Regions from separate parts of the Rhizobium sp. OAE497 genome, predicted to be linked through region 3. Evidence: riboswitches for the same ligand, from Rfam matches in the RefSeq annotation. Region 3 holds a riboswitch; each other region holds the start of a gene.
The links. A riboswitch is a leader RNA that binds a small molecule or an ion and turns the genes downstream of it on or off. The one in region 3 is predicted to bind thiamine pyrophosphate.

Region 1: another riboswitch for thiamine pyrophosphate. It lies ahead of thiM (hydroxyethylthiazole kinase); the one in region 3 lies ahead of thiB (thiamine ABC transporter substrate binding subunit).
Region 2: another riboswitch for thiamine pyrophosphate. It lies ahead of ABIE40_RS13715 (YkoF family thiamine/hydroxymethylpyrimidine-binding protein); the one in region 3 lies ahead of thiB (thiamine ABC transporter substrate binding subunit).

What each region holds. Positions count from the first base shown of each region.
Region 1 is NZ_JBEPOA010000002.1:1,366,115-1,370,318, forward strand. Features, by position in the region: gene ABIE40_RS25910 (sugar phosphate isomerase/epimerase family protein) at 1-339, shown strand, start outside; gene ABIE40_RS25915 (ABC transporter ATP-binding protein) at 362-1,423, shown strand; TPP riboswitch at 1,465-1,561, shown strand; gene thiM (hydroxyethylthiazole kinase) at 1,615-2,418, shown strand; gene thiE (thiamine phosphate synthase) at 2,415-3,050, shown strand; gene thiD (bifunctional hydroxymethylpyrimidine kinase/phosphomethylpyrimidine kinase) at 3,047-3,859, shown strand; gene ABIE40_RS25935 (YdeI/OmpD-associated family protein) at 3,863-4,204, opposite strand, start outside.
Region 2 is NZ_JBEPOA010000001.1:2,673,440-2,677,643, reverse strand. Features, by position in the region: gene ABIE40_RS13730 (ABC transporter substrate-binding protein) at 1-324, opposite strand, end outside; gene ABIE40_RS13725 (ABC transporter ATP-binding protein) at 327-1,091, opposite strand; gene ABIE40_RS13720 (ABC transporter permease) at 1,088-1,876, opposite strand; gene ABIE40_RS13715 (YkoF family thiamine/hydroxymethylpyrimidine-binding protein) at 1,904-2,512, opposite strand; TPP riboswitch at 2,504-2,615, opposite strand; gene glpK (glycerol kinase GlpK) at 2,756-4,204, shown strand, end outside.
Region 3 is NZ_JBEPOA010000001.1:3,723,584-3,727,787, forward strand. Features, by position in the region: gene ABIE40_RS18610 (thiamine diphosphokinase) at 1-167, opposite strand, end outside; gene ABIE40_RS18615 (MarR family winged helix-turn-helix transcriptional regulator) at 210-737, opposite strand; gene ABIE40_RS18620 (MDR family MFS transporter) at 853-2,388, shown strand; TPP riboswitch at 2,445-2,557, shown strand; gene thiB (thiamine ABC transporter substrate binding subunit) at 2,610-3,632, shown strand; gene thiP (thiamine/thiamine pyrophosphate ABC transporter permease ThiP) at 3,632-4,204, shown strand, end outside.

The DNA of each region.
Region 1 (4,204 bases), on a different contig from region 3:
TCGCATTTTCTGCGGACGGGTATCGATCCCTATCTGGCGCTGGATGCCGTCAAGGATCGCATCGCCATCCTGCATGCCAAGGACACGGCGGTCGATGCGACCGCGCTGCAGGCCGTCGGTTATCACGGCAAGGGCTGGTGGCAGTACAAGCTGCCGGGTCTTGGCTTGCTCGACTGGTCGAGGTTCCTGAAGCAGGCGCGCAGCTACGGCTTCGACGGCACGATTTCCATCGAGCATGAGGACGCCGCCTATGGCTGGCCGGGCAAGGACCTGGAGGCCCGCAAGGAGGGCGAACGCGTCGGCCTCGGCTATCTCAGAACCGTCTTGGACAAGCTTTGATCGCAGCCTGGGGAGGACGATAATGGCTCATGTTTCAGTCAATAATGCTCGCAAGGACTACGGCGCGTTCAAGGCTATCAAGGGTGTCTCGGTCGATATCCGCGACGGCGAATTCGTCGTCCTCGTCGGCCCGTCCGGCTGCGGAAAGTCGACGCTGCTCAGAATGATCGCCGGGCTCGAAGGCATCACGTCGGGCGAGATCCAGATCGGCAAGCACGTCGTCAACGAGCTGGCGCCGAAGGACCGGGACATCGCCATGGTGTTCCAGAACTACGCGCTCTACCCGCATATGACCGTTGCCAAGAACATGGGCTTTTCGCTGCGGCTGAAGCGCATGCCGCGGGCGGAGATCGACAAGCGGGTCGGCAATGCCGCAAAAATCCTCGGCCTCGAAAGCCTGCTCGAACGCTATCCGAAGCAACTTTCGGGCGGCCAGCGCCAGCGCGTTGCCATGGGCCGGGCGATCGTGCGCGATCCCGCCGTCTTCCTGTTCGACGAGCCGCTTTCCAATCTCGACGCCAAGCTTCGCGTGCAGATGCGCTCCGAGATCAAGGAACTGCACCAGCGGCTGCAGACGACAACGATCTACGTCACCCACGACCAGATCGAAGCGATGACCATGGCCGACAAGATCGTCGTCATGAGAGACGGCCGCATCGAGCAGTCGGGCTCGCCGCTCGACCTCTATGACCGCCCCAACAATCTCTTCGTCGCCGGGTTCATCGGCTCGCCCGCGATGAACTTCATCAAGGGCAGCATGACGGATGCGGGCTTCCGCACCGAGGATGGCATCACCCTGCCGAGCGACCGTCGCCCCGCCGACGCGGTGACCTATGGGATCCGCCCGGAGCATTTGCAGCTCGACCCAAATGGCATCGAGATCACCACCGTCGTCGTCGAGCCCACCGGATCGGAAACACTGGTGATCGCCCGGCTCGGCGCGCAGACGATCAGCTGCGTCTTCCGCGAGCGGATCAGGGCAGCACCCGGCGATGTCCTGAAGGTGGCGCCCATTCACGATGCCGTACATCTCTTCGGCGCCGACGAGCAGCGCATCGTCAGCGGGGAAGCCCGGCTCAACTGATAGGGCGTGACAAGCCGCCGATAATTTGCGATGACCGTGGTGTTGAGAGACAGGGGCGTTCGCCGAAAGGCGGGCTGAGAAGTACCCTTCGAACCTGAACCAGATAATGCTGGCGGAGGGAGTCGCTCGAGGCCCTTCGCTTTCGTTCGTCAGGCCTCCCGCGTCTTGCCCCGCCCCAGAAGGGACGCAAGATGACGACTTCGAGATCACCCGGACAATTGCTGACCGCGCTGCGCGCCGCGCCGCCGCTCGTTCAATGCATTACCAACTATGTCGCGATGAACATCGCCGCCAATGTCGTGCTGGCCGCGGGCGCCTCGCCCGCCATGGTCCATGCCGAAGAGGAAGCCGGTGAATTCGCCGCATTCTCCGGTGCACTGACCATCAATATCGGCACGCTCTCGCCCGCCTGGGTCAGCGGCATGAAACAGGCGGCGAAGGCTGCTGCGCGCAACGGCAAGCCCTGGGTTCTCGACCCCGTGGCGCATTACGCCACGGGCTTTCGCCGCGAAAGCGTCGCCGCACTTCTCGACCTCAACCCGGCGATCATCCGCGGCAATGCATCCGAAATCATCGCGCTGGCCGGCAGCGAAAGCCGCGGCCAGGGCGTCGATAGCCGCGATCCCGTCGAGCAGGCGGAAGGGGCCGCCGGCAGCATCGCGGCGCAATATGGCGCCGTTGTCGCGGTCACCGGCCCGGTCGACTTCGTTACTGACGGCACCCGCGCCGTTCGCATTTCCGGCGGCTCGCCGCTGATGCCGCAGATCACCGCGCTCGGCTGCTCGCTGACCTGCCTGACCGGCGCCTTCGCTGCGATCGCCCCTGACGAGACCTTCGATGCGACGGTTGCCGCTCTCGCAATGTTTGCCGTTGCCGGCGAACAGGCGGCACAGGAAGCCAAGGGCCCTGGCTCCTTCTCCTGGCGTTTCCTCGATGCGCTTGCCGCGCTCGATGGTCCGGCGCTCGACGCCGCAGCAAGGATCAGCCAGGCGTGAAGAGCTTCAACCTCTCCCTTTATCTCGTCCTAGACCCGGAGCTCTGCGCCGGGTACGGGCTTGTCGAGACCGCTCGTGCAGCGGTTGCCGGTGGGGCGACCATCGTGCAGCTGCGCGACAAGACGGCGAGTACCCGGCAGATGATCGAGACGGGCCGGGCACTGCAGCGGGTCCTGTCAGGAAGCGGAGCACTGCTTGTCGTCAATGACGACGTCGAAGCGGCAATCGCGCTCAACGCCGATGGGCTGCATATCGGCCAGGAAGACCTCGGCGCCGCCGAGGCCCGCCGCCGCATCGGGCCTGATATGATTCTCGGCCTCTCCGTCGAGACGCCTGAACTTGCCGCAGCCGTAGATCCCGCGATCGTCGACTATGCGGGGATCGGCCCCGTTTTCGCGACGGCGACCAAGCCGGATCACAAGCAACCGATCGGCATCGCAGGTCTGGAGGAGCTGGTTCGTGTCTGCCCGGTTCGCTCAGTGGCAATCGGCGGCCTGAAGGCGGAACATGTGGAGCCAGTGCTCGCAACGGGCACTGAAGGGCTTGCGGTCGTCTCGGCGATCTGTGGCCAGCCGGATCCACAAGCGGCGACGGCTGCAATCGCCGAACGCATCAGAAAGGCAGGACAATGATCCGCAACGTTCTCTCGATCGCCGGCTCCGACCCATCGGGCGGCGCGGGCATCCAGGCCGACCTCAAGGCATTCTCCGCCCGCGGCACCTATGGCATGGCTGTGCTCACCGCCTTGACTGCGCAGAACACCACCGGCGTCTCGGCAGTGCAGACCGTCTCGCCGGATTTCGTCGCCGAGCAGATCCGCATGGTCTTTGCCGATGTCCGCGTCGATGCCGTCAAGATCGGCATGATAGCCAATGCCGGGATCGCTGAGGCAATTGCCGATGCGCTGCATCCGCATCGCGGCATCCCGCTGGTGCTCGACCCCGTGATGATCGCCAAGGGCGGTGCCGCCCTCCTCGATATCGCCGCGATCGGCGCGCTCACCGACCGTCTTCTGCCGCTGGCAACGATGCTGACCCCAAACCTGCCCGAAGCGGCGGCGCTGCTCGGCGAGGATCATGCCCAAGACCGCGATGCCATGCAGCAGCAGGCGCGCAAACTGCTGGATCGCGGACCGCGCATGGTACTGTTGAAAGGCGGCCATCTCGGCGGCACTGACAGCCCCGATGTGCTGGCAAGCGCGGACCATATCACCTGGTTCGAGGCGCCAAGGGTTCCGACGAAGAATACGCACGGCACCGGCTGCACGCTGTCGAGCGCCTTGGCGGCCGAGCTTGCGAAGGGCAAAACGCCTGAAGCAGCGGTCGCGATCGCCAAGCGCTATCTCGCCGATGCCGTTGCGGTTGCCGATACGCTCACCGTCGGTTCCGGCCACGGCCCGGTGCAGCACTTCCACGCGCTCTGGGACAAGGCCGATCTCTAAGATTCAGACCTTCGGCTTCCTTGTCTGCGGATAGATCGTCTCGCCTTTCGCCAGCATCTCGACGAAGGTGGCGATCTTCCGCTCGCGGCCCGCGGGCGTCTTCATATTGTGCACGCGGAAGGCTAGCGCGAAGCGGTTTTGCGCGCTGAGCGCCGCAAGCATCGCTTGCGCCTTGGGATCGGCATCGATCGCCGCCTGCAGATCGTCGGGGATCTTCAGGTCCTTGCCGCTGCCATAGGCCCGGTCCCATCGCCCATCGGCTTTCGCGGCCTCGACCTCGCGAAGGCCATGCTCGGTCATCCGGCCCTCGTCGACCAGGCGGGCGACATTGTTGACGTTGATCTG
Region 2 (4,204 bases), 1.1 Mb from region 3:
CTGGACGATCGCGAAAGTGCCGACGAGATCGGCGCCGGCGGCGCGCTGCGTCATCAGGCCGATCGAGCCGAGCACGCCGAAATCGGCAACGCGGCTGGCGACGAGGGTTGCGGCAGAGGTGTCGGTATAGGGGAGAATGTCGACCTCGATGCCGGCGTCGCGGTAGAAATTCTTCTCGCGGGCGACGTAGAGGCCAATGTGATTGGTGTTCGGCGTCCAGTCGAGGGCGACCGAGACCTTGGGGCTTGCGGCGCGGACGGCCAGCGGTGCCGCAGTGAGGGCGAGAATGCCTGCAAGCGCCGTGCGGCGGGTGATGATCGGCATGGTCATGGTTCGGCGTCTCCTTCGAAGAGCGTTGTGAGAATGCGGTTTTCGATTGCGATGACCTCGGCCTGATGCCTGCCGGGTTCCGTTCGCGGCCGGGGCAGGCCGACCTCGATTTCGAGGGTGACCCGGGCAGGGCGGGGCGAGAAGACGTAGATTCGGTCGGAGAGCAGCACGGCTTCGCGCACGTCATGGGTGATCAGGACTACCGACAGGCCGCGGCGGGCCGAGAGCGCTTCGAGGAAACGCTGCATCTTCAGCCGCGTCAGCGCATCGAGGGCGCCGAAGGGTTCGTCGAGCAGCAGGATGGGACGCTGCTGGACCACCGTCCGCAGCAGCGCGGCCCGCTGGCGCATGCCGCCGGAGAGTTCATGCGGCCAGCTGGTTTCGAAGCCGGTGAGGCCGAATTCGGCAAGCAGCGGCTCGATCTGGCACCTAGCCTCGCGGCGGGGCATGCCTGAGATTTCGAGACCGAGTGCGGCGTTGTCGATCAGCCGCCGCCAGGGCATCAGTGCGTCGCGCTGCGGCATGAAGGCGAAGGGGCGCCCGGCGGCGTCGAGCGGCTGGCCGTTCATGCGAATGCTGCCGCCGGATTTGGTGGCGCTGCCGGTCAGCAGCCGGAAGAGCGTCGATTTGCCTGCGCCGGAAGGGCCGAGGACGGAGATGAATTCGCCCTGCTTCAGGTGCAGCGAGATGCCGGCGAGCACATCGATATTGCCGAGGCGGCAGCTGAGGTTTTCGATATCGAGAAGGGGTGCACTGCTCATTCCGGGTCATCCCCGTTTGCCCGGTGCCAGGGCATGGCGAGGCGTTCGGCGAGCACGGCGAGTGAGAACAGCAAGAGCGTCAGCAGCGCGCTGACGAGGACTGCGGCAAGCACGAGATCTGCGCGGAAATTGTTCTTGGCGTTGAGGATATAGATGCCGAGCCCGCGGGCGGCACCGGCATATTCCGCGAAGATGGCGCCGACGACGGCATAGGTGATCGATATCCTGAGACCGGCGAAGAAATAGGGCAGCGATGACGGCAGGCGGGCGGCGCAGAAGCGCTTCCAGCGCGAGGCGCCCATGGTGGTCAGCAATTCCTCGATCTCCGGCTCTGTCGCCTCATAGCCGCGTGTGAGGGCCACGAGCATCGGAAAGAAGGTGACGAGGGCGACCAGCAGGATCTTCGGCATCAGGCCAAAGCCGAACCAGAGGACGATCAAGGGTGCGATGGCGACAAGCGGCAGCGTCTGGCTGATGACGAAGACAGGCATCAGCGCCGAGCGCAGGCGCGGCACGAAATCGATCAGCACCGAAAACACGAAGGCGATGAGGAGGGAGGCGGCGAAACCCGCCAGCGTCGCCTGCAATGTCGGCCAGCTATTCGCCAGCAGCGCGGCTCGTTCGGTAAAGGCCTGGGCGAGGACACGCGAGGGTGCGGGCAGCGTCGCGGGCGGGAGGCCGGCGATGCGCACATAGCTTTCCCAGGCGGCGAGCACGGCGCCGACGGACAGGATGGCGGGAAGGAAACGGGCGGCAAGGCCCGGCAACCGGACAGATCTCGGCATCGGCAGGATCCTGACGTGACGCTGGGATCAGACGGCGGAGGGGCTGTTGGCCGATACGGTCAGGTCGATCGTCACATGGCCGTTCGGCGGCCCGAAGCGCACGAAGGCTTCGTGGATCGTCGCGAAGACCGCACCGGCATCGCCCTTGACGCGGGTGCAGAAATTCTTCGAGCGGTCGAAGACGCCGGAGTTCTTAAGGAAGTCGATGCAGCCGTAGATCTCTTCCATGTGATCGCCGGTGCCCATGACATAGAGCGAGAACTGCGCGGCGGCATGGCGGCCGGTGACCGGCGCGGATGCGACCGCTTCGAGAGCCGACGCCTTGCGCTCGGCAAGCGGCAGGACCGGGCCGGTAAGGGCTTCGGTGTGGCACATGGGATCATCGGGCTCGCCGGGGCAGCCGCGGGAGATGGTGGCGCGCAGCACCGCGTGGATGGCGTCTGCCGAGCCCGCGACATAGAGATCGCGCATCGCGGCGAAGACGATATCGGGCGTGCCGACGATCAGCGTCGAGATGTCGTCGGTCTCGATTCTGAGCTTTTCGCGATAGGGATCAAGTGCCGGAAGGGCAGATAGGATGACGTCGACGAAACGGTCGGTCATCGGGTAAAGGGAAATTTGTGCGCCAGAAAACATCGCTCGCCTCGCTCCGCTGGTATTATCCAGATCAGCTAAAGAGTTTGAGGCCATGCCAGCCGCATCTCAGCCCCGGCTATACGGAGCACCCCTGTCGTTGGCGCCTTTTAAACATGCGCCGCGCGGCTTGTAAAGCGGCGATCTGACGAGGGGTAAAATTGCGCTCGGCTTTCTTTTCCCTTTCGTTTCTGCCTCTTAAATGATCTATCTGAAAGCATCAGAGCTTCATGGGAGGGGGCAGGGATGAGCGGATATGTTCTGGCGATCGATCAGGGCACGACATCGACGCGAGCGATCGTGTTCGATGGCGAGATGAAGATCGCAGGCGTGGGCCAGAAGGAGTTCACGCAGATCTATCCGCGCTCGGGATGGGTGGAACACGACCCGGAGGAAATCTGGGATTCCGTCGTCTCGACGATCCACATGGCGCTGCGCGAAGCCAAGGTGAAGGCGACCGACATTGCGGCGCTCGGGATCACCAACCAGCGCGAGACGGTCGTCGTCTGGGAACGGGAGACCGGTAAGCCGATCCAGAATGCCATCGTCTGGCAGGACCGGCGCACCGCGAGCTACTGCGAAAACCTGAAGCGCCAGGACCTCGAGAAGACCTTCACCAAGAAGACCGGCCTGATCCTCGACCCGTATTTTTCCGGCACCAAGCTCTCCTGGATGCTCGCCAATGTGAAGGGTGCGCGCGCCCGCGCCGCCAAGGGCGAGCTCTGCTTCGGCACGATCGACACGTTCCTGATCTGGCGGCTGACCGGCGGCAGGAGTTTCGTCACCGACGCGACCAATGCCTCGCGCACGCTGATGTACAACATCGCCGAGAACGAATGGGACAAGGACCTGCTTGAGATCTTGCGCGTCCCCGCCGCGATGTTGCCGGAGGTGAAGGACTGCTCGGCCGATTTCGGCATTGTCGAGAAGTCGATCCTCGGCGCCGAGATCCCGATCCTCGGCGTTGCCGGCGACCAGCAGGCGGCGACGATCGGCCAGGCCTGCTTCGAGCCCGGCATGCTGAAATCCACCTATGGCACCGGCTGCTTCGCGCTTTTGAATACCGGCTCCGACATGGTGCGCTCGAGGAACCGGCTGTTGACGACGATCGCCTATCGGCTGGATGGCGAGACGACCTATGCCTTGGAAGGTTCGATCTTCATCGCCGGGGCGGCCGTCCAGTGGCTGCGCGACGGTCTCGGCATCATCGACACGGCCGGCGAGACCGGCAAGCTTGCCGAAAGTGCCGATCCCTCGCAGGAGGTCTATCTGGTGCCTGCTTTCACGGGTCTCGGCGCTCCGCACTGGGACCCGAAGGCGCGCGGGGCGATCTTCGGCCTGACACGCAACAGCGGCCCGGCGGAGTTCGCCCGCGCCGCGCTGGAAGCCGTCTGCTACCAGACCCGCGATCTTCTCGATGCGATGCAGAAGGACTGGAAGAACGGCAGCGACGACACGGTGCTGCGCGTCGATGGCGGCATGGTCGCCTCGGACTGGACGATGCAGCGGCTCTCCGACCTGCTCGACGCACCCGTCGACCGGCCGGTGATCCTGGAGACGACGGCGCTCGGAGCTGCCTGGCTTGCCGGCAGCCGCGCCGGTGTCTGGCCGGACCGGAAGAGTTTCTCGGCCAAGTGGAAGCGCAACCGCCGCTTCGAGCCCGACATGGATGAGAAGACCCGTTCCGCCAAGCTC
Region 3 (4,204 bases):
TCGAAATCGCCCACCCAGAGCTCCGGCACGACGCCGAGCTCGGCCGCATGCCGCATGCCGCCATCGGCCGCGATGAAGCGGCTACCGGCAACGGCGCTGCGCAGCCGTTCCGTCGGCGTGAGCTCGCCGCCAAGCAGGATGGTGAAGGTGGTTTCCGTCATGGGCATTGCCCATAGCGCAAAGCAGGGGTCGAGGGAAAGGGGCAGGGTTCAGCCGGGCGTACCCTTGTCGCGCCGTTCGAAGGCTTTTTCATAGCCGTCGATGAAGCGCTCATAGAGCGCGGCGAAAGCATCGACGTCCTTTTCGCTCCATCCGTCGAGGATTTCGCCGATCAGCGCCATCTTCTGCGCACGGATTTCGGCAAGCAGCCGCTGGCCGATCGGCGTCATCACCACGACGATCCGGCGCGCATCGGCCTGCGATGCCGCGCGGCGAAGAATGTTGCGGCTGACCATGTCGGCAACCACGCGGCTGGCGCGTGACGGATCGATGCGCAGCATCTCCGCGATCGTCCCGACCGTCACTTCCTCCGCCGGCTGCGCGCGGCGTACGGCATCGAGCACATCGAGATGCGACAGTTCGAGATCCGGCGCAACGCTCAGGATCGCAAGACGCCCGATCAGCCTGCGGCCCGTCATGAGCTTCATGCGGGTCATGCTCTGGCCGATGCTCAAGACGCTTTCGCTTTCCAGCGACAGGGGATCGAGCTCGTGAATTCGGGCGGGTTTCTCGTTCATGCGGCAAGCATAACAGAAGGCTTTCGGGAAGGAAACATGCCTGCGTCATTCAAGTGTCATTGACATTTATATGCTTTTGTCACATAAATTGGTGATCAAGATCGGAACTGTCTTCATGGATATGCAGCTTGCCTCCCAGCCGCTCGTGACGGATCCCCGCCGCAGGCTTATTCTCTTCCTGTTTCTGATGACCGCGATGTTCATGGCAACGCTGGACAATCAGATTGTCTCGACGGCGCTGCCGACGATCGTCGGCGAATTCGGCCACCTCGAGCGCTTCGGCTGGATCGGCTCGGCCTATCTCCTGTCGCTCAGCGCCGTGATGCCCGTCTACGGCAAGCTCGGCGACCTCTTCGGCCGCAAATATGTGATGATGGCGGCGATCGCGATCTTCACCGTCGGCTCAGCGGTCTGCGGCCTGGCCGTCTCGATGAACACGCTGATTGCCGCCCGAGTACTGCAGGGCCTCGGCGGCGGCGGCATCATGGTGTCGATCTTCGCCGTCAATGCCGACCTTTTCGAGCCGCGCGAGCGCGCCCGCTACCAGAGCTATTCCAGCCTCGTGCTGATGGCCTCCAGCGCCATCGGCCCCGTTCTTGGCGGCATGATGAGCGATCTGTTCGGCTGGCGCTCGATCTTTCTTGTCAATGTCCCCATCGGTTTCGTCGTGCTTATCGGCCTGGCGCTGATGCTGCCCTACCGCAAGCCGCACCGCCGCCCTAAGATCGATTATGCCGGTGCCCTGCTCTTGGCGATGACGACCACCAGCATCGTGCTGATGGCCGATGGCAGCGAACTCTTTGGCTCGATCCTTGCGCCGCAGAGCCTCGGCATCATCGCAGCAGGCGTTGTCTGCGCCATCGCCTGGGTCTTCGTCGAGCGCCGCGCCGCCGAACCGATCGTGCCGCTGTCGCTGTTCCGCAATCCGACTTTCCCGCTGCTCTTGATCATGTCGATCACCGGCGGCGGCATCGCCATCGGCATGGCCAACTATTTCGCGCTGTTCCTGCAGACGACAACCGGCCTCTCGCCCTCGCATGCCGGCCTGCTCTTCATCATGCTGACCGGCGGTCTTGTCTGCGGTTCGTTGTTTGCCGGCCGCACCATCTCGCGCACCGGCCGCTACAAGCCCTTCGCCATCGCCAGCCTCTCCTGCAGCGCCATCGCTTTCGCGTTGCTGACGCAGGTTCACGCTGGAACGCCCCTACCAGTTATCGGCCTGCTGATGGCCCTGCACGGCATCGGCATCGGCCTCGCACAGCAGGTTCCGATCATCGGCGTTCAAAACGCGGCTCCGGCCCGTGACGTCGGCGCTGCCACCGGTTCGGTGACGCTGTCGCGCATGGGTGGCGCCTCGATTGCCATCTCCATCTATGGCGCGATCATCGGCTCGCAACTCGCCAAGGTCGGCGTCTCCATCCCCGGTGTCGCCGATATCGAACAGCTGACGCCGAAGATGATGGCGGCATTGCCGGAAGCCAGCCGACAGGCGGTGGCCGATGCCTATTCGGCGGCCTTCACGCCGCTCTTCATGACGTCCTGCGCCTTCGCCCTGATCGGCCTGATCGCAGCGCTTTTGCTCAAGCCGGTACAGCTGCCGCGCCACGGCGAAGCGAAGACGTCTGCGGCTGCAGCTGAAGCAGCCGAGTGACCTGACGAGGGCGAGCTTCGCCCTTGTCATAAAGCCGTCACCGCTATACATCTGCGAACGCTCTAACGGGGTGCCCGTGTCCCCAAGGACAGCTGGCTGAGAGGCTTCAAGCCAACCCGCGGAACCTGATCCGGTTAACACCGGCGGAGGGATTAGATGCGCGCGTGACACCAGGCACCGCCCTTTTCCCGTGAAACAACTTGTATAGGAGGAGGCGCGCCATGCCCGGCCGCAAACCATTGATCGCACTTTTCGCTACGGCGCTTCTCGCCGTTACCTCGGCCATCGCTCCCGCTCAGGCCGCAGACAAGACGCTGACGGTCTATACCTACGAAAGCTTTACCTCCGAATGGGGTCCTGGCCCCAAGGTCAAGGAAGCCTTCGAGAAGACCTGCGCCTGCACCGTCAACTTCGTCAGCGTCGCCGATGGCGTCGCCCTTCTCTCGCGTGTCAAGCTCGAGGGGGCCTCGACGAAGGCCGACGTCGTGCTCGGCATCGACACCAACCTGATCACCGAAGCCAAGGATACGGGCCTGTTTGACGCCAGCGGCGTCGATACCAGCGCCTTGAAGGTGCCCGGCGATTTCAAGGACGATGTCTTCGTTCCCTATGACTACGGCCACTTCGCCATCATCTACGACACGCATACGATAAAGAACCCGCCGAAAAGCATGCAGGAACTGGTCGACGGCGACCCGTCGCAGAAGATCGTCATCGAGGATCCGCGCACGTCTACGCCGGGCCTCGGCCTGCTGCTTTGGGTGAAGTCCGTTTACGGCGACAAGGCGCCGGAAGCCTGGGCTAAGCTCAAGAACCGCATCCTGACGGTAACGCCCGGCTGGTCGGAAGCCTATGGCCTGTTCACCAAGGGCGAGGCGCCGATGGTGCTCTCCTATACGACGTCCCCCGCCTACCACATGGTCGCTGAAAACACCGACCGCTATCAGGCCGCCGCCTTCGCTGAGGGACACTACATCCAGATCGAAGTCGCCGGACTGCTGAAGAACGCGCCAGATAAGGATCTTGCCCGCGACTTCCTGAAATTCATGGTCACCCCGGGCTTCCAGGACACGATCCCAACCAACAACTGGATGATGCCGGTCTCGGCGACCTCCACGCCCCTGCCGGATGCTTTCGGCAAGCTCGTCAATCCCTCCAAGACTTTCCTGATGTCGCCGGATGACGTCGCCAAGAACCGCAAGGCCTGGATCGACGAGTGGCTCGCGGCGATGAGCATGAACTGATGCTGCAGACGGCGGCGGAACGGCGAAATGCATTGGCGGGCGGCGCAATTGCGCTCGCCGCCATCCTGCTTTTCATCGGTATCGCTGCCGTTTCGCTTGCCGCCTCCGGCGGGGGCGCTGCCTTTGCCGGGATCATTTCCGATCCCTATATCCTCCGCGTCCTGCGCTTCACGCTGCTGCAGGCCGTCCTCTCCACGCTGCTATCGGTTTTCCTGGCGATCCCTGTCGCGCGGTCGCTCGCCCGCCAGCCGCAATTTCCCGGCCGCATCTGGATCATCCGGCTGATGGCGGTGCCGATGGGACTGCCCGTCCTGATCGGCGCGCTCGGCCTGATCGGCATCTGGGGCAGGCAGGGCCTGCTCAACAGCGCGCTGACGAAACTCGGCCTCGCCGAACCCGTCAGCATCTATGGCCTAACCGGCATCCTGCTTGCCCACGTCTTCTTCAACCTGCCGCTGGCCTGCCGGCTGATGCTTGCCGGTCTTGAACGGCTGCCCTCTGAATACTGGCTGATGGCGGGCAATCTCGGCATGCGTCCGCGCGCCATCTTCCGTTTCATCGAATGGCCGGCC